3 regions of the Oceanobacillus sp. FSL W7-1309 genome follow, and region 1 is predicted to be linked to each of the others. Evidence: riboswitches for the same ligand, from Rfam matches in the RefSeq annotation. Region 1 holds a riboswitch; each other region holds the start of a gene.

Region 1 (7,463 bases):
GATCATCGATTGTGCAACCATCTGCCGGACATAATTCAAATCCCTCTGATGTATCCACACGCACAGCATAAAGGAACTTTCCATTAACAAACTCACATCGCGTAATATAGGATTCCGGAGATTCAATATACTCTTGAAGTAACGTAACGCCATCAACCGGCTCTTCAAACGACTCCCCTTCCACATAATTTTGCAGTGCGTTTATGGAAGTAAATAATTGAACGCCCAAGCCTTTACCTGCACGATTATGCTTCGTTATAAACTTCTTCCCTTTAAAAGCTTCTGCTGCTTGTAAAATATTTTCTTTCCCTACAGCTGCAATTGTCTTTGGTGTCTTAACACCATACTTTTCAAGCTCAAGATATTGCAGAACCTTGCTTACTTCAAGCTGCAGTGCACGACTGCCGTTTATTACAGTTCTTCCATGATGCTCTAACCACGCGAGTACAGCATTCGTTAATTCTGGTGCAAACCGATTTCCACGGGTATGTGACGAGGCACTCATCCGATTGTAAAAAACCCCTTCTGGAGGTGCTGCACTAAGATCAACCGTACCATTATCAAGCAACCAATCTTCATAAGGTAAATTAAGCTCTTTTAATCGATTAATTAAATGCTCTGTCCACTCATTATTTTCATGGATAACGTATATTTTACTCATTTATAATTCTCCCCTAACTTAGATATGCGTTAATGAATTACGTAATTCTTCAACCTTAGGCATTACTTGCTTTGCAAAGCGTTCCAATTCTTCAAGCTGTGGAGAGCATTGTAATAATAGTTGATCTACTCCGGCTGCTTCATAAGCTAAAATTCGCTTTGCAATTTGTTCCGGTGTGCCAACAAGATTCGGACGCAATCCCCGGTTTGATACTGAGTAATCTTGCAATTTAAGCTGTTGCTCAAGCTCTGACTTCGTTGTAAAATCTTTCATACCTGCATAGCCTGCAGCATCTTTAACTGTCGTAATACGGTGTAATTCTTCCTGTGCCTCTTCCTCCGTATCTCTGCAAATAACATAGGCAGCCATACTAAATGATTGCAATGCTTCTTTTTCAGCCTTCTTTCTACGTCTCTTCATATCTTCAATTTTATTCCTAACTTCTTCCACCGTTCCGCCATGCATCACATATGCGTCACAATAAGCTGTAATAACTTGCTTTCCTTTTTCACTCTCACCACCAGCATATAAAATTGGATTTGGCCGTTGAACTGGCTTTGGTGATAAATTTGTATTTTTAATGTTATAAAACTTTCCATCATAAGAAAATGTCTCTTCCGTCCATAATCCTTTTAAAACTTCTAAAAATTCACTTGTACGATCATAGCGATCATTATGCTCTGTAAATTCTCCACCATACTGTTTGGCCTCTTCCTCCCACCAACCAGAGACAACATTTAAAGTGAATCGACCATTGCTAATTTGGTCAATATTTGCGGCCATTTTAGCAGTTACCGCCGGGTTATGGAATACCGGTCGGACAGCGGTCATAATTTCCATTTTCTCGGTAACAGCTGCCAGTGCTGCGGCAGTTGTCCATGCTTCAATAGAATCGGCTTCAATCCCTTTAATATCATTCAAATATAATTCAGCTATTAACGTTGTATCATAACCCCACGTTTCAGCGTGTTGAATGACTTTCTTTGCGTAATCAAATGTTGGTGGCATATTTTCATCCTCTACATTCCTTAGCCATCCACCAAAAATCGGTAACCAAAACCCATATTTCATTGTTCCATCTCCTCCTAACTTCTGTTCAACAAAAAACCTCTATTCTAGGATAAGAATAGAGGTTTTACATATTATGTATGTATGCTCTTCTTATCTTCCAAGCAGTCCGCTTGATGGAATTAGCACAGTATTCTTAAATGAACCTGTTGCCGAGGATTCTTTGGGCCATGTCCCTCCACCTCTCGTGATAAGATAAATCAAATAATGAAGTTGTTGGTTGAATAATAATATAGAACTTAAGAAATGTCAATCAATTAATTCTTATAATTCTTAGTTGACTTATATGATTTGATATATTAGAATATATCCAACAATTGAAAATTCTTATCAAGAGAAGCTGAGGGAACTGGCCCTATGACGCTTCAGCAACCACTAATTATTTTAGAAAGGTGCTACTTCCAGCAAGATTTTTTCTTGAGAGATAAGAGCTGATAAATGATGTAGTGTACCCTCTTTTCTCTTTTTAGAAGAAAAGGGGGTTTTTTACTCGTATTAAATATTTAGTACCTGTCAACTAAATTTAAACTGTGAACTAACTGCTGTGGTATGAGCAATTCCGCTAAATATACACAATGATCTAGCACTAGCGGTGGAAACAAACAGTGACTTCTGCCGGGGGACGGAGCCATAGTGAGACTTCAAAAACGACAGTTCAAAAAGGTTCACGGGTCCCCCGAATAAAGCGTAGTGTGTTTCCGTAGCGAGTATACGTACCAATCCATCATTACGGATTAGTGCAATTTCTCAAAAGTCTAATATTAACCAGTGTTTCGTAGAGTACAAATAAAAAGCTAAAGGAGAATGTTTACATGAGCGAGATTGTAATTCTATCCGGAAGTCCTTCTGAGTTTTCAAGATCTGAGCAGGTGCTTAAATATTTGGGTACTTTATTAGAAGGTGAGCAATTCTCAGTAACGCATATTTCCGTAAAAGATGTAGCCTATGAAGATTTATTTCAAGGAAATTTCAATAGTACTGCTGTTAAAGAAATTGCAGTCAAAATCCAACATGCCAAAGGACTAATCGTCGGATCACCAGTATATAAAGGAGCATATTCCGGTGTACTAAAAGCTTTGATTGATATATTGCCACAGGATATTTTGAAACATAAGCCAGTACTACCGCTTATGACAGGTGGAAGTCCCTCCCATTTACTTGCTGTCGAATATACGTTAAAGCCGGTTCTTGCTACATTAAAAGCACATAATTTAAAAGGTCTTTACCTATTGGATAGACAGATTGATAAGCAAAATTCCCTTCCAATTATTGATGAAGATATTTTACAACGAACAAAAAAACAACTCTTTTACTTTGTTCAGCTTATAAATAATCCAGTTGCTAGAGAAGTTGTTACGTACTAAAGATGCTATTCAATAATAAAAAGGGAGAAATAATATGACAAAAAAGCGTATTTTTTTAAATGCTTTCGATATGAATACTCCGGGACATCAATCACCTGGACTATGGACACATCCAGATGATCAGTCGCATCGATACAAAGATAGTACCTATTGGACTGAGCTTGCAAAAACATTAGAAAATGGAAGATTCGATGCAGTCTTTATTGCAGATGTATTAGGGACCTATGATGTATATGGTGAATCCCGTGATGCAGCAGTAAGAAATGGTGTGCAATCACCAGTTAATGATCCATTTCTAATTGTTCCATACATGGCAGCAGTGACAAAGCATCTCGGTTTTGGAATTACTGCTTCTGTGACACATGAGCATCCATACACATTTGCTCGTAAAATCAGTACGTTAGATCATTTAACAAATGGACGTATTGGCTGGAACATCGTTACCTCTTATTTAAAAAGCGCAGCTGTTAATATGGGATTAGAAGATCAGATTAATCATGATGAACGCTATAATATTGCGGAGGAATATTTGGAAGTTTGCTATAAGCTTTGGGAAGAAAGCTGGGAAGATGATGCGGTAAAGCTTGACAAAGAAAATCGCGTTTTTACAGATCCAAGTAAAGTTCATGATATTAACCATCAAGGAAAATATTACCGGGTCCCTGGTGCTCATCTATGTGAGCCTTCTCCCCAACGGACCCCTGTTCTTTATCAGGCGGGCGCATCCAAAAAGGGGCGTGCTTTTGCAGCTAATAATGCGGAGCTTGTTTTCATTGGCGCACCAACGATTGCAACAGCAAAAGCAACCGTGGATAAACTGCAAGAAGATATCGAACGGGCAGGAAGATCCAAAGATGAAATAAAAATTCTTACGATGTTTGTACCGATTGTTGGCAAAACAGAAGCAGAGGCTAAAGAAAAATATAAAGACTATCAACAATATATAAGTGCAGAAGGTGCACTAGCACTATTCGGTGGGTGGACTGGAGTCGATTTATCCCAGTACGCAAAGGATCAAGAAATCAGTTATATCGAAAATGATTCGATTCGGTCCGCACTTGAAAATTTCACAAAAATCCATCCTGATCGACCATCAACAGTAGAGGATGTTATCCAAACAATTGGTATTGGTGGAATGGGAGCAACGGCAATTGGCGCTCCCGAACAGATTGCAGATGAGATGGAGCGATGGGTCAACGAAGCTGGTATAGACGGATTTAACATCGCATATGCCATTACTCCAGGGTCTTTTAATGATTTCGTTGAGCTCGTCATACCTGTTTTACAAGAAAGAGGGCTTGTTCAAACCGAATATGAAGGAAGTACTTTAAGAGATAACTTATTTGGAAAAGGCGATAAGCTCCTTGATACGCATCCTGGAAGGAAAAAACACTTGCTTGTAAAGTAGAAATAACTAAAAAAGAAAGCATGCCATTTCATTATAGGCATGCTTTTTTACTGGTGAGTTTACCATTCAATGTCTGTGCTCCTCACTATGTATTACTTCTTCCAAAAATGTTTCAGATTTCGTATGATCATGTTCATCACAGTAATAAACAACTGTTTTTATTTTATGAGAAATATCACATACATATGAATATCTAAGGAGGTTTTTCATATACGAACCCTCATGAGAACCTACTTCCAATACAGTTGTATCCGTACTATATTCTACCCAATTATGATGTGATGATTCCTTATCATTACTCTCATGCTCTATTACTTCTGCATTCACTGTATTATATGACACTGCTAGGACAATTACTTGGAGAAGAACCACTGCAAAAATCAATTTTTTCATCAATTCACCCACTAATTTAAAGTCATTAAATAATTTCTGCCGTTTTTTATGAAAATATACATTTAGACTCAATTCTCTTGTATGGAAATTAAAAACAGGAGCACTATCCCTATAAATGATAGTACTCCCATTATAACTTTAAAGGCTTCTCAGTCTAAAATAATATTGCTTTTATTTCTCATAAACCTCATCGCTCTCATCACTTTCCACAGGTTGTTCCGGTCCGCCACCTACTACATAATCTTCCGGTGCATCCTCAAAGTAATCGGACGGATTCGGTGCTGCCGAAGCATTATTGCTGATACGGATTTCAACCGTATAAGTCATCCGAACAAATTCATTAAATACACCCATGTCCACGACGGTACCTTTCACTTCAGGGGAATCAACATATTTCACAATATAGTTAATATCGGCACCTTTCGAGTGATATTCTTCATAAAACAATCTTGGGAGATCGCCTTCTAACTGACCTCGAAAATCACGTAAATAAGGACTTCCTTCTGAATAAGTAACGGTAATATTCTTATTATCTTTATCCGTCAGCTTTGTTCCTGCCTCAACGGACTGTGAAATAAGTGTTCCGTATGAAACATCTGTGCTAAATTTATGTTTTACTGTCACGAGTAGATCAGGATAATTTGCCACAGCTTCTTCTGGAGTCAGCTCCCCAAAGTTCGGAACTTCAGTAGCTTCTCCCAATGAGACAACAACTTTCATTTTATCCCTTTTAGCAATTTTTTCATCTGGTGCTTCACTCTGACTAATAATATTCCCGGCTTCAATCGTGTCGGAATCCGATTCTTCATATGTCATTTCAATTTCATTGGTTTCTGCCCATTTTTCTACTTCTTCTTTGGCTACCCCAGCAAAATCAGGTATGTTGATATTCTTCTCGAAAACTTCTTTTCCTTTTGAATAATAGACAGCAGCACTATCTTTACGCTTGTATTCTGATTCATCAATGTTGCTATCCCTGATGGAAAACTGAATAAAGCCACCTTCTTCGATATCATCGCTATATTCTGTGACCATCTGCAAATTTTCTGCTTTATTTTCATCAATCCAGGTTTGCGCTTCCTCATGTGTCATCTCCGAAAAATCAACAAGCGGAATAACCTCTTCTGGGTCAGCTCCTAAGCTGCTAGTTAATTGAAGCGTTTTTCCTTTTCTAATCTTTTCTCCAGGAGATACACTTTGCGAAATAATCTGGTTTGCATCATACTCCATACTATATTCCTGCGCTAATTCAACCTCTACATCATTTTCACTTGCCCAAGCACGTGCTTCTGAAACAGGCTTGTCCACAAAATTTTCAACTTTCACATGAACAAGCATATAGTAAATGAAGAATATCAAAACACAAGCTATGACAGTTCCAGAAATAATCAGCCACATCCGGCGTCTTTTTTTCTTTCGATAATCCTGATCAATTTCTACTTCTTCTTCTGCGTCTTGACGGCGACTGCTTCTGGAAGAATTAGACTCTGACTTAAGCGGGGTATTACGCTCAGGTACTGTTTCTTCACTTTCCGCAGCAGAAGCTTGTTCTTCCTGCTTCCGCTGCGTTTCTATTTTTTCCTGCTTAACACTTTTCTCTTCTTTCTTATCTTTTATTTCTTTGTCTTCTTTTTCATTTACCAGATCATCATACTTGTCTTTATTAAACTTTGATAAAAAATCACTCATAGGAAGACAGTGCACCCTTCCTCAAATGGAAAGCCTGATCAGACTGTAAAGCAATTTCATTGGAGTGCGTTACCACAATGACACATTTCCCGTGTTCATGTGCCAATTTTTTAAAAATATCAATAATTTCCTGTTCCATCTCTTCATCAAGGTTTCCTGTAGGCTCATCAGCAAGAATTAATTCCACATTGGTCGCGAGAGCTCGGGCAATAGCCACACGCTGCTGCTCCCCCCCAGAAAGCTTATTAACGAAACGATCTGCTTTACTTTTTACAATACCAATATAATCTAGTAAATTATAAGCTACTGTCTTTGCATCTTCTGGAATTTCATTTTCCGTAATCGTCATAGGAACCAGTACATTTTCCACAGCTGTAAAGGTCGGTATTAAATTATAGCTTTGAAAAATAATCCCGACATTATTACGACGGTACTTTTCATAGCCAATTTTCTTAATGTCTTCTTCATTAAATAATACTTTTCCGCTATGGGGCGAATCCAAGGCACTGAGTAATGATAACAAGGTGGTTTTCCCTGAACCGGACTGCCCTAAAATCGTATAAAACTTCCCTTTTTCAAAAGAGACAGATGTATCCTTTAAGATATAACGACGTTGTTCGCCATCTTGATAATAATAATTTAAATCTTTCGCTTCTAATATCATATTCTCACCTCTCTAGTAATGAGCGTAACCTCTCTATTACATCAGTATTTTCTTCGGATTTAGCCTTACAATATAAATTAGCGGGATAACCGTTGAAATTAAAATAGTTAACAGGCCAATTCCATAGAAGCCCAGAACATAGCTTGAGTTAAGATTTACCTCATAAGAGTCTATGACATCCTCTGTTGTCAAATCTATTTGTGTATCACCAAAATA
Region 2 (7,463 bases), on a different contig from region 1:
TGGGCGCTACCGTCCACATTTTGATTTAGAATACGCGATGAAACTAATAAGAAAATTCAAATTAGAAGGTAATAAATCAGTAGCCAAACTATCAAAAGGTAAGCAATCTGCATTTAATGTCGTTGTTGGATTAGCGAACAGGTCACCAATTACGATATTTGATGAAGTATATCTTGGAATGGATGCACCAGCTCGCGATTTATTTTATAAAGAACTATTAAAGGATCAAGAATTGCATCCACGAATTATCATTCTGTCTACCCATCTTGTCTCAGAAATGGATTATTTATTTGATGAGGTAATGATTATTCATGAAGGAAGAATACTTCTCCAAGAACCCTACGATGCAATCGTTTCTCGTGGTGTAACTGTAGTCGGAGGCAAGGATGCTGTGGCCAGATTTGCTGCAAACAAAGAAATACTTAACGAGGAGCAATTAGGAGACACAAAATCTGTAACGATTTACGGTGAAATGAATGAAGCCGATCGATTAGCTGCTTCAGAATTAGGGCTTACAATTGGTCCCGTATCACTCCAAGATCTATTTATCCAGCTTACAAAGGAGGATGATGAACATGAATAGACCTAGTCTTTTCCCTAAAGTTTCCTTGGATTTATTTTGGGTACAGCTTACTTGGACGTTTTGGGCACTCGGTATTCACCTCATCATTAATATCGGTAAAATTTTCTTAAGCGAACACCTAGATACATTCTACAGTGCCAGCTATGTAGCAGGTAATATTTATATGTTCGTCATCGGTATTATTGCCATAAATTTTCTGCCCTATTATGTAGAACATGGTATAACACGTAAAGATTATTTCCTTGGAAATGTGATTGCAAGTTTTGGCTTATCTATCGTTATTCCGATTCTCACCTATCTGATTAGCTTGGTAGAAAAATTAATTGTTACTAATTTTTCTCAGATTGCATTAGCAGACCGTACGTTAGAGGATATTGTTATCGATATTGACGGTAATATTATTGGTGAGGTTCTTTTATCGTTCCTACTAACACCATTTATTAGTCCGGAATCTAATATTTTTCTATCACTTGGCTTATTCAGCCTACATCTATTCGTATTTTATCTTGTTGGCTGGCTGATTAGTGCTGCATTTTATCGCATAAACGTTCTTTTCGGTATATTATTTATTGCTGTGGCAATTGCAATCATCGCAGTTAAGGACTCCATGATACGATTAGTGCTAGATATACCGCTATTCGAAAACTTCTCAGCATTAGATATTGTTCCAAATGGCTTGGCATGGCCGATCGTATTCGTTACAATACTTATAACAATTATACTTATTCGTCTGTTAACGAAACGTGCTGCATTGAAAATATAGAGTGAAACTTCATTCAGTGGGGATTCTCTTCCTCCCTACTGAATGTTAGGACTGTATAGAAAATCCACAGGTCCTTGAACATAATATTAACAGGACTATCCCCCAACCTATCATGTTTTGGTTCTCTTCTGCTTAGAGGTGGGGAATTACAGCCCGTTAATACGTGATAAATATAAAAAAGGCCGATGCTTTCAACAGCAGCGGCCTTTTTACTTCAAAATACTTAGGCAGGATCTTTCCTCACTTTCTTCCTTAGCCAAGGCTGTGATTTCCAACGTCTAAAGGCAAATATTCCACGTACCCATTCATCTACACCTTGAGCTAGCCAGACTCCCAAAAGTCCTAGTCCAAGAGAAATCCCAAACACATAACTTAGCACTACCGCAAGTCCCCACATAGAAATGATCCCTATAATTACAGGGAACCGGACATCCCCTACTGATTTTAATGAACCCATCAAGACCATATTCACCGCACGACCTGGTTCTATAAATACGATTGCCCATAATACTGGAAGTGCAACAGCAATAATCATTGGATCCTCTGTAAATAACCCAAGAAGGCTTTCCCCAGTAAATGCAATAATAAAGGAAATAACTACTGAAACGAAAAAGGCAATCCGAAGTGTTTTTAACCCTCGCTTTAATGTTCTTTTATACTGTTTTGCCCCTATATAACGAGCAACTAATATTTGTGTCCCTTGTGAAATTGCCATGGTAAACATGAAACAGAACATTGAAATATTTAAAATATACACCCTAGCTGCTAAAGCTGCATCCCCAACTATTGCTACAAAGCTCGTTATCACGACTTGCGACAGTTGATAAGATAACTGTTCTCCCGCAGACGGAATTCCAATACCCATTAAATTTTTTGTGTTCGTCTTGTCGATCTTTAAAATATCATTGATTCTGTATCGAATCGCAAGGCGTTTATAAACGAAAAATAATAGCGCAAATACTAAAAATAACCTTGCAACAATTATTGAAATGGAGACTCCAACAACTCCTGTCACCGGAATTCCAAACAAACCATTAATCGCTATGAGGAAACCGATGATGCTAATCACATTCATCACGATCGTTACAAACATTGTCTCTCTCGTATGTCCATAACTGCGTAAAACTGCACTTAAAGCCAAAGCGACTGCTTCAAGACAAAGAGATAAGCCAGTAACAACTAAATAAGTATGCGCGTAACCATAGACTTCCCCACTTAGCCCATAAAAGTTTAGAAAGATCCCTCCAAATATAGCAACAATAATCGTCATACCAATACCAATCCAAAAGTTAAGTCCGAAAGCGGATCTTGCAATGGTACGAGCCTCTTTAATCTGGTTAGCACCTAAATTCTGACCGATTAGAATGGTTGCTCCAATCGCTGTTACGTTAAATACCAAAATAAATATGTTCATTATCTGGTTTGCAACACCAACACCCGCAACAGCATTATCAGAGTATCCACTCAAGATTAATGTAGCAATAATACCCACGCTCATATGAAGAGATATTTCAATAAACAGTGGCCATGTAAGGTTAAACAGCGACTGGTCCTGGTACTTATTTTTTTCAACACTCAATTTTGCTCATTTCTCCTTCACGCTAAATTTCAGTCATTAGAAAACTTGGCATTTGTTAAAGGAATTCTTAAGAAAGTGTTCTTTGCTTTCTTAGAAGCCTCTATACATTGGAGTGCAAGCCTTTAAGCCAATGCCTTAATTGCACTTATGCAGATTGAAAATTTTATATTTTTCTATCTGCCAACATAATTTTCAACCAATTTAATAATGATAGTGCATATTAACTAGAAATCTCCCTCTGTAATGTGAAACGCTTTGCTGCGGGGTATTAGCACATTAATGCTAAATGTATTCCAAAACCCATAAAAGAATGCAGTATTTGCATTAAAAAAGACCGTCTGAGAAATCGCAAAATCGCGACCTTCCAAGACAGCCTCATCTGCTATAAATTTGTTTCACTAGTATATTTCCCTAGGAAGAAGTGAATATTATCTCAAAATGTACTATTAGAATATTCTAACATAAAATTAAGCTAATTTCAATTTTTTATGATAACGTGTTTGTATATAATCTAGATGTTTCTAGTATACTGAATTCCTACTTCCTTACATACAAACGCTTATTATCTTCTACTCCACTTAGGCAAATTGCAGCAGTATCCTTTGTAATATCAAGCTCTAATGTCGAACCATCAACTGGTAGGGTCTCCTCAAATAGTTTTTCATATTCGGGAACAGTTACTTCCATTCTTGAATCAAATAAATGTTTATGATCATTGATGTGAAGATGCTCACGATAATCGGACTGTAGAATCCCAGTAAAAAATTCTCCAACAGCGCCTGAACCATAGCTGTATAAACCAACCCTTGATCCGGCTTCTAATCCCTCGTTAAGTTCAAGAAGCGATAACAAGCTTAAGTATAAAGATCCCGTGTAGATGTTTCCAACGTTTCGATTATATTGCGTACTTACTTGATAATTCGCAACCAATCTTTCGTTGTCTTCCTCTGTACCTTCATCTAAAATCGTACGTAACGCCTTTAATCCCATCTTTGTATATGGCAAGTGGTAACAAATTGCCTCAAAATCTTTCAATTCAAGACCTGACTTTTCTTTATACTGCTCCCAAACCTTCGAAAAGAAGTATATGTATTGCTCATTGGAAAACTTTCCATCAACAAACGCTTTGTCAGAGTAAATCGGTCTCCAGAAATCCATAATGTCATTTGTGAAATAAGCACTATGCTCTTCAAGGACCATGATTCTTGGATTTGCACTAATCACCATCGCAACTGCACCTGCACCTTGTGTGGATTCACCGGGGGTATTTAGACCGTACCTCGCGATATCAGAACCTATTACCAATACCTTGCTTTCCGGATTTAATGCAATATGCCCTTTTGCCAATTGAATTCCAGCAGTTGCACCGTAGCATGCCTGCTTCATTTCAACAGTACGTGCATGGGGATTTAACCCAAGTAAATTATGTACATAGACCCCTGCAGACTTCGAGTTATCAATACCTGATTCGGTACCAAAAATAACAAAATCAATTTTCTCTTTATCTGCCTCGTTTAAAATCCCAAGTGCAGCGTTCGCAGCCAATGTAACCGGGTCTTGTGTAATTGGCGGAATCGCCATTTTTTCCTGTCCAATTCCAACGGTGAACTTTTCCGGCTCTATGTCTCTTGCAACAGCTAATTTGTTCATATCTACATATAAATGCGGTGTATAAAAACCTATCTTATCAATCCCTATATTCAATGCCCTGCTCCTTTACAACTACCAAAATTTTATACTGTACTGTTTCGTGTAATAGTGCACAACTATTATTTTTTAAATTAAACAACAGTTAAATGATAATATAATGTATTACGAAAAACAACTCATTTGAAGTTAGATGGAAAGGTTTTCTAAACTACCGGATTAGCTAATTTGTCTGTATGATTGATTATCTATCAGCGCTCACGATGACTCATAATTTCAATCTCTTGTAGGGCCTGTGTTGCTAATTGATCAGCCTCACGGTTCATTTTCCGGGACACATCTTTATAAGTTGGGGCAATTCCAAGCTGTTCTAACTTTTGTTCAATCCGATTAATCCATGCTGCTAGCTCCTTTTCATAGCATGGCCATTCCCCATCCAACTGATGAATGACAACCTTTGAATCTCCAACAAATGTTACTGGTAAGTGGTGCACACCTAATAGCTCTAATTCAGTTAATCCTAAATGAAGCGCCGCATATTCTGCTTCATTATTATTTATAAGGTCTTCCACTAAAGCATTTTTTCTTATCCGATAGGCCTTTTCATTTTGCTCATAGTAAATGACACAGCCAAGACCTGCTTTATCTGTCTTCAAGTCAAATCCACCATCAAAATAGACAGTTATATCATGCGGTTCCGTTTTAATTTCTTCCATGTATTTCTTTAATTGCTTATAGGTCCAGCTTCTATCATTGCTATCAATAAATGTTAATTGCTTGATTCTTCCAGTTTTCTCCATGTCTTCAGCAATGATGACGGCTTGTCCAGCTTGCATCATATCTGAGCTAAGCATCGTCTCTAATCCCTTTTTTGTACGATATGTTAATTCCATTCTCATTTGCATAGATAACCCCCCCTTTTTACTTGGATATAAAACAAAATAAATGTCATAAAATCTGAATAAAACACATTTAATGAATGAACCTCTCATTCATATTATTTTATATTGTATCCTAAAATGCACATATCTTAGCAACACCACAAATTTGTTTTAATAATAACAAAAATGTATTTAATAAAACAATTCAATTGACAAAACTATAAAATTTATGCAAAATGGACTTAACAACTGAATATTCGTTATTTTCTTATCCAGAGAGGTGGAGGGATTTGGCCCTACGATACCTCGGCAACAGGCTTTTTTAAGTACTGTGCTAATTCCAACAAGCATTAATGCTTGGTAGATAAGAAGAGTAAAGTGAATAATACATACATGACCTCTTCTTTTCGGAAGGGGTCTTTTTATGTTTTCCCACCTTTTCTTATCACCACGAATACAATTTCCCACTAATGACAGCTTCAAAGGAGTGAATTAAAAGGTAGTGAAGAAAATGAAATGAGGTAATTGCTACTTTTAACGATAAAGGAGGACAGAAAAATGAGTTTATTAAGTGCTCTTGAAGAAAGGATCCTTATTGGTGACGGTGCAATGGGAACGTTGCTGTATTCATACGGCGTTGACCGTTGCTTTGAAGAATTGAATTTAACACATGAGGAACAAATTACCCGTATTCATCGATCATATATTGAGGCGGGATCCGATTTAATCCAAACCAATACGTACGGAGCAAATTACATTAAGCTTGCTCGTTATGGCTTAGAAGATCAAGTTAAAAAAATCAATACCAAAGCAGTGGAACTTGCTAGAAAGGCTGCTAAAAAAGACACTTTTGTTCTCGGAACTATCGGAGGGATACATGGCGCACAAGCATTAAATGATACAAAAGAAGAAATCAAACGAAGCTTTCGAGAACAGCTATATTGCTTACTGTTAGAAGGTGTAGATGGCCTTATTTTAGAAACCTATTACAATCTTGATGAGCTATTAACCGTATTAGAAATTGCCCGAGAAGAAACAACAATACCGATTATCACAAATGTCTCCATGCACGTACCAGGTATTCTTGAAAATGGTATCCAGCTAAAGGATGCTTTACAACGGCTAGAAGATACGGGTAGTAGTATTGTTGGCGTCAACTGTCACTTAGGTCCATTTCATATGCTGCAATCATTAAAAGATGTTCCATTGTCAGATAAGACATTCTTAGCGGCTTACCCAAACGCTAGTCTGCCAGCTTATCACGAGGGCAAGCTCGTTTACGAAAATAAACCTGACTATTTCACTCGATGCGCCGAAGATTTTCGCAATGAAGGTGTTCGCTTGCTTGGCGGTTGCTGCGGAACAACCCCTGAGCATATCAAAGGATTAGCGCAAGGAGTTCGTAATTTAAAGCCATTAACGGAAAAGAAGATTATTAGAAAGCCTTCCCCTATTGAAGTAACACGTAATCAGACGACTAAAGAGACCCCTTTAGTCGATATCGTAAAGAAAAGACATTCCATCATCGTTGAGCTAGATGCTCCGAAGCATCTGCAAACAGACGCATATATGGAAGGAGTGAAGGCATTAAAGAAGGCTGGTGTCGATGCAATTACATTAGCTGACAACTCGTTAGCATCACCAAGAATTAGCAATATTGCGATCGCCGAAAAAATAAAACAAGAGGTTGGGCTAAGACCTCTCGTTCACTTAACTTGCCGCGATCGTAATTTAATCGGGCTGCAATCCCATTTAATGGGACTCGACACGTTAGGGATTCATGAAATTTTGGCAATTACGGGAGACCCAACGAAAATCGGCGACTTCCCAGGTGCCACTTCTGTTTTTGATGTAACATCGTTCGATCTAATTAAACTAATCAAGCAATTTAATAAAGGGCTTTCCTTTTCTGGTAATTCCTTACGACGGAAAACTTCTTTCAAAGTTGGTGCAGCTTTTAATCCAAATGTGGCTCATCTTGATAAGGCAGTCAAACGAATGGAAAAAAAG
Region 3 (7,463 bases), 1.8 Mb from region 1:
TAAATAGTGGAGATACAAATGTCAAAAGCATTAATACAATTGCCAATGGATATAGGAACATTAAAACCGGAATCGAGAAGGTAATAATATTCGCGAGCCCAAAGTTTGCAACAACAAATGTTAACACACTAAAGAAAACAACCAATACCTTATAGCTAAGCTTTGGAAATAATGTATTAAAATACTCTGCATTGGCTGTTATCAACCCGATTGCTGTTGTTAAACAAGCAAGGATGATCATGATTGCAAGCATAATAGATCCAAACGTTCCAAAATAATGTGATGCAGCACCACTCAATACTGGACCACCAGTATCAAATAAACCTAGTGTTTCTGTACTCGTAGCTCCTAGTATTGCAATTCCTACATAAATAATCCCAAGTAGCGTAATTGCAATAACCCCTGTTCTTGCTGTCGCAGAAAGAATTCCACTTTTTGAGGTAATACCCAATGCACGAATTGCGTTAATTACGATTATCCCGAACACAAGTGACGCTAAAGCATCCATTGTATTATAGCCTTCCAGGAAACCTGTCACAAATGCACCACCTTGATAGGCTTCTTGCGGGTTCTGCATCGCACCCATTGGATTGAATATAGCAACCAACAACAGAATAACAAGCAATACAACTAATGCTGGAGCCAATATTTTCCCTACATTGTTGACTATTTTCCCTGGATATAATGAGAATAAAAGTGCTACCGCGAAGAATAGAATCGTGAAAACAAGTAAACCTGTCTGTTGTGCACCTTCGCTAATAAATGGCGCGATTCCAACCTCATATGCCACCGTCCCTGTTCTTGGAGCTGCAAAGAATGGGCCAATCGTTAAATAGAGCAATGCCGTGAAGAAAATACCATACACAGGGTGAACTCTGCTAGATAATTCTTGAAGGTTCCTACTACCTGAAAAGCCCATTGCCAGAATCCCAAGTAACGGCAATCCAACACCTGTTACTAAGAATCCAATAATTGCTGGCCAAATGTTTGACCCTGCATATTGTCCTAACTGTGCTGGGAAAATTAAATTACCAGCCCCAAAAAATAATGCAAACAGCATAAAACCGATTGCTAGATATGATGAAAAGGTTATTTTATTATTCATCGAATGTTCCCCCTCGTCGCTAATTAAGCTCGTCTATTTAATTAAAATTTTCCGACATTTTACTCGAGCCATGTTCTATTGATTGATGTTGATAATCATACTATTTTCCTAACAAAAATGCAATATATTACAGAATATTTTTTGATATTTTTCAAAATATCCAAACAGATTAGCCACTATAGTTTTTTATACGACAATTTTTCATTGCTAGACAGAACCATTAAAAGATTATAGAATTTACTCAACAATTCATCTTATTAGTAAAGAAGGTCATATCAAATGGAATTTTCGAATCGTTTAAAAGGGTTGCCTGCGCAATTTTTTGCAACACTCGTTCAAAAAGTTACAGCAGCATATGCAGAAGGTCGCGATGTTATTAATCTAGGGCAGGGAAATCCCGATCAACCAACCCCTGCTCACATCGTTAAAGCATTGCAACAATCTGCCCAAGAGCCGATTACACATAAATATTCCCCATTCCGCGGAACAACCGAATTAAAACAGGCAGCAGCTGATTTCTATAAAAAAGAATACAACGTTGACTTGGATCCGGAAACAGAGGTTGCTATTTTATTTGGAACAAAAATTGGATTAGTAGAATTACCGCTTGCTTTAATGAATGACGGTGAATTGCTTTTGCTGCCTGACCCTGGCTATCCAGATTATCTATCAGGCGTCGGATTGGCAAATGTGCGTCATGAAACAATGCCATTACTACGAGAGAATAATTTTTTACCAGATTATGATAGTCTTAGTTCTAGCCATTTAGATAAAGCAAAACTTCTTTATTTAAATTATCCAAATAACCCTACAGGTGCAACTGCTTCGAAAGCCTTTTTTGAAAAAACGGTGAAGCTGGGCGAAGAGCACTCCATTGGAGTCGTACATGATTTTGCTTATGGAGCAATTGGTTTTGACGGGAATAAACCAATTAGCTTTTTGGAGGCAGAAGGTGCAAAGGATGTTGGAATTGAACTTTATACGCTTTCGAAAACGTATAATATGGCCGGCTGGCGTGTCGGATTTGCAGTAGGCAACAAGGAAATGATAGAGGCAATTAATCTATTACAGGATCATTTATTTGTTAGTATTTTCCCAGCTGTCCAGCATGCTGCAGCTGTCGCGTTATCAGATGACCAAGCATGTGTTGAAGCGTTAGTTGCACTTTACGAAGGTCGCAGAAATACATTAATAGCTGAATGTCAACGAATCGGCTGGGAAGTCGAGGCTCCAAAAGGATCCTTCTTTGCCTGGCTGCCAGTTCCGGATGGTTTTACAAGTGAAACATTCGCTGATTTTCTGCTAGAAAAAGCAGATGTGGCAGTAGCTGCCGGAAATGGTTTCGGATCATTTGGTGAGGGGTATATCCGAATTGGCTTGCTCGTTGAAGAGCAGCGTATCAAGGAAGCTATTCAGCGTATTGAAAAACTTAATATTTTCCCTAAATAACCAACTCATAAAAGGTGATCGTAAAGTTATAGCTCGATTAAGATCCCCTTTTATGGTTCATTCTTGTTCGGCCACTGAGGCTGGGACAAAAGTATTTTTATGAAATAAAAACCGAACATGATTGGTGCAAATAACTCGCTCTGGAAATATAATTCGCGCATCCAGTGGTGGCTGGTGATCCCCCCTTGCGCTATCGCACTACGGTGTCTCACCTATGCCTTACCTCCCGCTGGAGTCTACGTATAATTCCTGCGCTAAGCTTATGCATCGTTCGTCTTTAACATTAAACACTTTTGTATGTCCCAGCTTCAATTTTTCGATAGGTTATACGTCACGTTCTTTCCATGCTCTACAGGATAAAACTGATTCCCGCCTGTCTCTTCATCGTACTTTCGATTGAAGCTCATCCCTTCAATAGCCGTAAGTACAAGGTCTACTGTAATAACGGGGTTTTCCCCTTTTACAAGATGACCGCCGAAAACATTTCCTTCTTGATCACACATCGTACCGTGAAAGTGAATATCATAGTCACCATCACGCTGACATACAACCCCAGTCCCTTGTAAAAACTCAATTGGTCCTTGTCTTACCTGCAAATCTCCATAGCCAGCACCAACTTTTGATTCACTATTTGCTATTAAATATAAATAACCGGCTTTCTTAAAGCTGCCAAAACAGCTGCTGATTACAGCCGATTCAATATCATTTTCTTGACATAGCCGCTCAATTCCGGTTAGAAGATCCGTTTCTGCTAATAACCTAGCCGCAAGAACTGTTCCTGCTTTCCCTTTTGCAAAATGTGCACGACACAATGACACAATTCATCTCTCCCACTCACGAAACTGAAAATTCTAATTATCTCAATAATAAGGGGAGTCCCAAAAGAAATGCAAGAATAAATAAAATAAGTATTGACTGAATTAGAATTATACGTTAATTTAAATAAATAGAATTGAATAGACTACATCTCTTATCAAGAGTAGCTGAGGGACTGGCCCGATGAAGCTCGGCAACCTTTTATGTTACAGCATAGAAAGGTGCTAAATCCTGCAAAACATAACGTTTTGAAAGATGAGAGAGGACCTCTGTATATATACAAGCCTCTCTTTCTTTTAAAGAGAGGCTATTTAATTATCAGCAAGTTTACTATATTACAGGGGGTAACAAAATGAAAAAATTTGGAATTGTGTTATCAATTATTTTATTAGCTGGAGTACTAGCTGCTTGTGGTAATGACGCCTCTGGCAGCACCGACGCACTAAATGAGGATAAAATAGTGGTTGGTGTTACTGCTGGTCCGCATGAACAAATTGTAGAAGCTGCTGCTGATGTTGCTGCTGAAAACGGACTTGAGGTGGAACTAAAAGTATTCTCTGACTATGTCCTACCGAATACCGCATTATCTGAAGGCGACTTAGATGTGAACAGTTATCAGCATGAGCCATTCTTAGATCAATTTAATGAGGATCATGGGACAAGTTTAGTGCCGGTTGGTAAAACTATTTTAAACCCAATGGGTGTTTACTCTGAAACATATGAGAGCATCGATGATATTCCGAATGGTGCAACATTTGGCCTTCCAAATGACCCAACAAACGGTGGTCGCGCACTATTTATTTTGGAAGAAGCCGGGATTATTACGTTGGAAGAAGACAAGAAAGAGACAGCTTCCATTCATGATGTTGTAGATAATCCGAAAAACCTGGAATTCATTGAATTAGATGCAGCACAAATTCCAAATCAACTTAGCGAAGTCGATGCAGCTGCAATTAATACGAATTTCGCTTTAGGAGCAGGTATTAGTCCAAAAGAAGATTCAATTCTATTAGAATCCACCAATTCTCCATATATAAACTATATCGTTGTACGTGCTGAAAATGAAAATGACCCAGTCGTTAAAAAATTCGTTGAAGCATATCAATCTGATGAAGTGAAAGCATTTATTGAAGAAGAATTTCAAGGCTCTGTAATTCCAAGCTGGGATGAATAAGTAAATAAAAGCGGAAGCGCCCGGTTATCGACATACCGACTGTGCCCCGAACTTTGGGATGGTTCTGCCTGTCGAACATTCTTACGGAGGAGATTCACTCCAAAGTATAAGATGATCTATGACTTTCTCTTCTATGGGCGGAAGTCAAGTTCATCTAAAAGGAAACATGCCCCTTTAGGCGTATGCCGATGTTAGGCGTAGAAATAATTCAGCCAAATTTTATACTTCAGTATTTTAACAAAAGAATGTTGCGACTACTGGAGCAGCATTCTTTTTCGAAAGGAATGTAGGTTAGATGATCAAATTAGAAAACATCACGAAAGTTTTCCCATCTAAAAATGGGGACGTAACAGCTGTAAATAATGTTAACCTTCATGTTAAAAAAGGAGAAATCCACGGCGTAATTGGTTATAGTGGTGCGGGGAAAAGTACATTAATTAGGCTTGTCAATTTACTTGAAAAGCCTACGAACGGAAGTGTCTCAATCAACGGAACCGAATTGACCTCCCTGCCACCAGAAAAACTGCGAAAGACGCGGCAGAAGGTTGGAATGATTTTTCAGCACTTCAATCTATTAAAAACTGCAACAGTTTATGACAATATCGCAACTCCATTAAAACTTCTTGGCTATGATAAACAGGAAGTGAAGAAGCGTGTTGAAAAATACTTGAAGATTGTTGATTTAGCAGAAAAGCAAAACAGCTATCCTTCTCAACTATCTGGTGGGCAAAAGCAACGGGTCGCTATTGCTAGAGCATTATCACAAGAACCAGAAATACTTCTCAGTGATGAAGCAACAAGCGCTCTTGACCCAGAAACAACAAACTCGATTCTCGACTTGCTTCTAAAAATTAATGAAGATCTCGGAATAACGATTTTACTTATTACCCATGAAATGAATGTAATCCAAAAAATATGCGATTATGTGTACGTGCTTGAAAAAGGTGAAGTCATCGAACAGAGCTCAAGCATAGAACTGTTCACCAACCCACGTAAGCATACGACGAAGAAATTCTTAGATACCATTTCCCAACGTAAATTATCAGCATCACTTATTTCTCAATTGAAGCTGAATGGCACTGTTACAAGACTTACATTTATCGGTGAAAACACAGGACAGCCTCTACTTTCACAGGTAAGTCAAAAATTTAATGTGGAACCAAATATTCTAACGGCAAACATTATGGAACTAAAGAATGGCATCGTTGGAAACTTAGTCATTCACCTTGTTGGTGAACCAGAACAAATCAATGCATCCTTGCAATTCCTAAACGAACAAGGTGTCGCAACAGAAGAAGTGGAGGGAGAATAACATGGAAGCATTCATCCAAGAATGGCTGCCAATTATCGGGCAGTCTGTCATTGAGACTTTCCAGATGGTCATTATTTCATTGTTTTTTGCAATATTAATTGGAGTTCCATTAGGAATTCTCGTAGTCCTTACACGCCCTGGTCAAGCATTAGCAAATAGATTTATCTATCAGCTGCTCAACTTATTCATAAATGTTGTTCGTTCGATCCCATTTATTATTCTATTGTTCTTTATTTTACCATTCACAAAATTCCTAGTAGGAACAACGATTGGTGTACAAGGGGTAATTGTTCCGCTTGTTATCTACACAGCACCATATATAGCAAGGTTATTAGAAACATCCTTGTTGGAAGTAGATAACGGTATAATCGAAGCATACAAAGCGATGGGTATTAAAACAAGGCAAATTATTTGGAATGTGATGCTCCGTGAAGCACGCCCTTCCATTATTTTAGGATTAACAATTGCAACCGTCAGCCTAATCGGGGCTACTGCAATGGCTGGTCTTGTTGGTGCAGGTGGACTTGGGGATCTGGCATATCGATTCGGCCATTTACGATATGAAGTTGATGTTATGTATGCGACTGTCTTTATTCTTATTATTCTCGTTCAAGGAATTCAATCGCTTGGTAATAGACTCGCAGCACGTTTGAAAAAAGATTAGTATAGCAGGTTCAAAAGTCCGGTGAGATTGATGCATCGAGAACAAGGAACTTCGACGCACAGGACGTCCTAATGTCGGTGTCGCAGCAAAGCTTTTCGATGGGCTAGTAATCACAGCCCCAGTACATTGCGACCTTAGCCGATTTCGGACCTTCTCATCCTTCTTTTTGAACACACACTACTTGGAGGTTTTTTGCATGTCAAATGATCTTTATATTGAAAAACATGGTACGATTGCAACGATTACTATTAATCGCCCTGAAAAGAAGAACTGTTTTTCACTCGCTATGTTCCAAAAATTAGAAGTATTACTAGATGAACTCAAACAAGATAACGCCATAAAGCTCCTCATTGTCCGTGGTGTTGATGAAACAGCTTTCTCCGCAGGCGCAGATATTACAGAATTTCTAGAAGTTCGTTTACATGCAGAAAAGGCAAAAGCGTATAATGACTTTGCACTAGGGGCAATTGAAAAGCTATATCGATTTCCAAGACCAACAATTGCCATGATTCAAACGCTGGCTATCGGCGGAGGTCTGGAGCTTGCTAATGCATGTGATTTCCGATTTGCAACGTCAGGGAGTAAGCTCGGAATTACTTCTGCAAACATCGGTATTGTGTATAATCTGACAAGTACAAAACGACTATTTAATTTAATTGGTCCTTCTAAAACAAAAGAATTGCTTTATACAGCAAAGCTGATTACCGCAGAAGAAGGTAAGGACATTGGCTTAATTGACTATGTATGTGCTCCTGAGGAAATTGAGGAAGACGTTTCTAATTTCGCTAAACAAATCCTTAAGAAATCCCCAGTAGCAAACGCAGGTATTAAACAAGTCATTCAAGCTATTATAGATGGAGATAATACAGAAACCGATGCTATTTCAAATCTCATTCTGGAATCCTACAGCTCGGATGATTATGTGGAAGGCATACAAGCTTTC

What was found. Region 1 has a riboswitch for S-adenosylmethionine ahead of NST46_RS00595 (LLM class flavin-dependent oxidoreductase). Riboswitches for the same ligand answer to the same signal wherever they lie in the genome.
Region 2: linked by a shared signal. The riboswitch ahead of NST46_RS18525 (bifunctional homocysteine S-methyltransferase/methylenetetrahydrofolate reductase) and the one ahead of NST46_RS00595 (LLM class flavin-dependent oxidoreductase) in region 1 are both predicted to bind S-adenosylmethionine.
Region 3: linked by a shared signal. The riboswitch ahead of NST46_RS08885 (MetQ/NlpA family ABC transporter substrate-binding protein) and the one ahead of NST46_RS00595 (LLM class flavin-dependent oxidoreductase) in region 1 are both predicted to bind S-adenosylmethionine.

Annotation. Positions count from the first base shown of each region.
Region 1 covers NZ_JBBOBX010000001.1:126,706-134,168, forward strand. The annotation lists gene NST46_RS00590 (ATP-grasp domain-containing protein) at 1-661, opposite strand, end outside; gene NST46_RS00595 (LLM class flavin-dependent oxidoreductase) at 680-1,732, opposite strand; SAM riboswitch class I at 1,820-1,926, opposite strand; SAM riboswitch class I at 2,054-2,160, shown strand; gene ssuE (NADPH-dependent FMN reductase) at 2,542-3,093, shown strand; gene NST46_RS00605 (LLM class flavin-dependent oxidoreductase) at 3,128-4,501, shown strand; gene NST46_RS00610 (hypothetical protein) at 4,568-4,894, opposite strand; gene NST46_RS00615 (PASTA domain-containing protein) at 5,066-6,583, opposite strand; gene NST46_RS00620 (ABC transporter ATP-binding protein) at 6,576-7,247, opposite strand; gene NST46_RS00625 (ABC transporter permease) at 7,284-7,463, opposite strand, start outside.
Region 2 covers NZ_JBBOBX010000002.1:1,174,812-1,182,274, forward strand. The annotation lists gene NST46_RS18500 (ATP-binding cassette domain-containing protein) at 1-583, shown strand, start outside; gene NST46_RS18505 (hypothetical protein) at 576-1,346, shown strand; gene NST46_RS18510 (MATE family efflux transporter) at 1,570-2,925, opposite strand; gene NST46_RS18515 (hydroxymethylglutaryl-CoA synthase) at 3,463-4,629, opposite strand; gene NST46_RS18520 (reverse transcriptase-like protein) at 4,824-5,477, opposite strand; SAM riboswitch class I at 5,719-5,824, shown strand; gene NST46_RS18525 (bifunctional homocysteine S-methyltransferase/methylenetetrahydrofolate reductase) at 6,012-7,463, shown strand, end outside.
Region 3 covers NZ_JBBOBX010000001.1:1,878,451-1,885,913, reverse strand. The annotation lists gene brnQ (branched-chain amino acid transport system II carrier protein) at 1-1,105, opposite strand, end outside; gene NST46_RS08895 (pyridoxal phosphate-dependent aminotransferase) at 1,385-2,554, shown strand; gene NST46_RS08890 (PPC domain-containing DNA-binding protein) at 2,863-3,372, opposite strand; SAM riboswitch class I at 3,522-3,632, shown strand; gene NST46_RS08885 (MetQ/NlpA family ABC transporter substrate-binding protein) at 3,723-4,544, shown strand; gene NST46_RS08880 (methionine ABC transporter ATP-binding protein) at 4,840-5,856, shown strand; gene NST46_RS08875 (methionine ABC transporter permease) at 5,858-6,520, shown strand; gene NST46_RS08870 (enoyl-CoA hydratase/isomerase family protein) at 6,717-7,463, shown strand, end outside.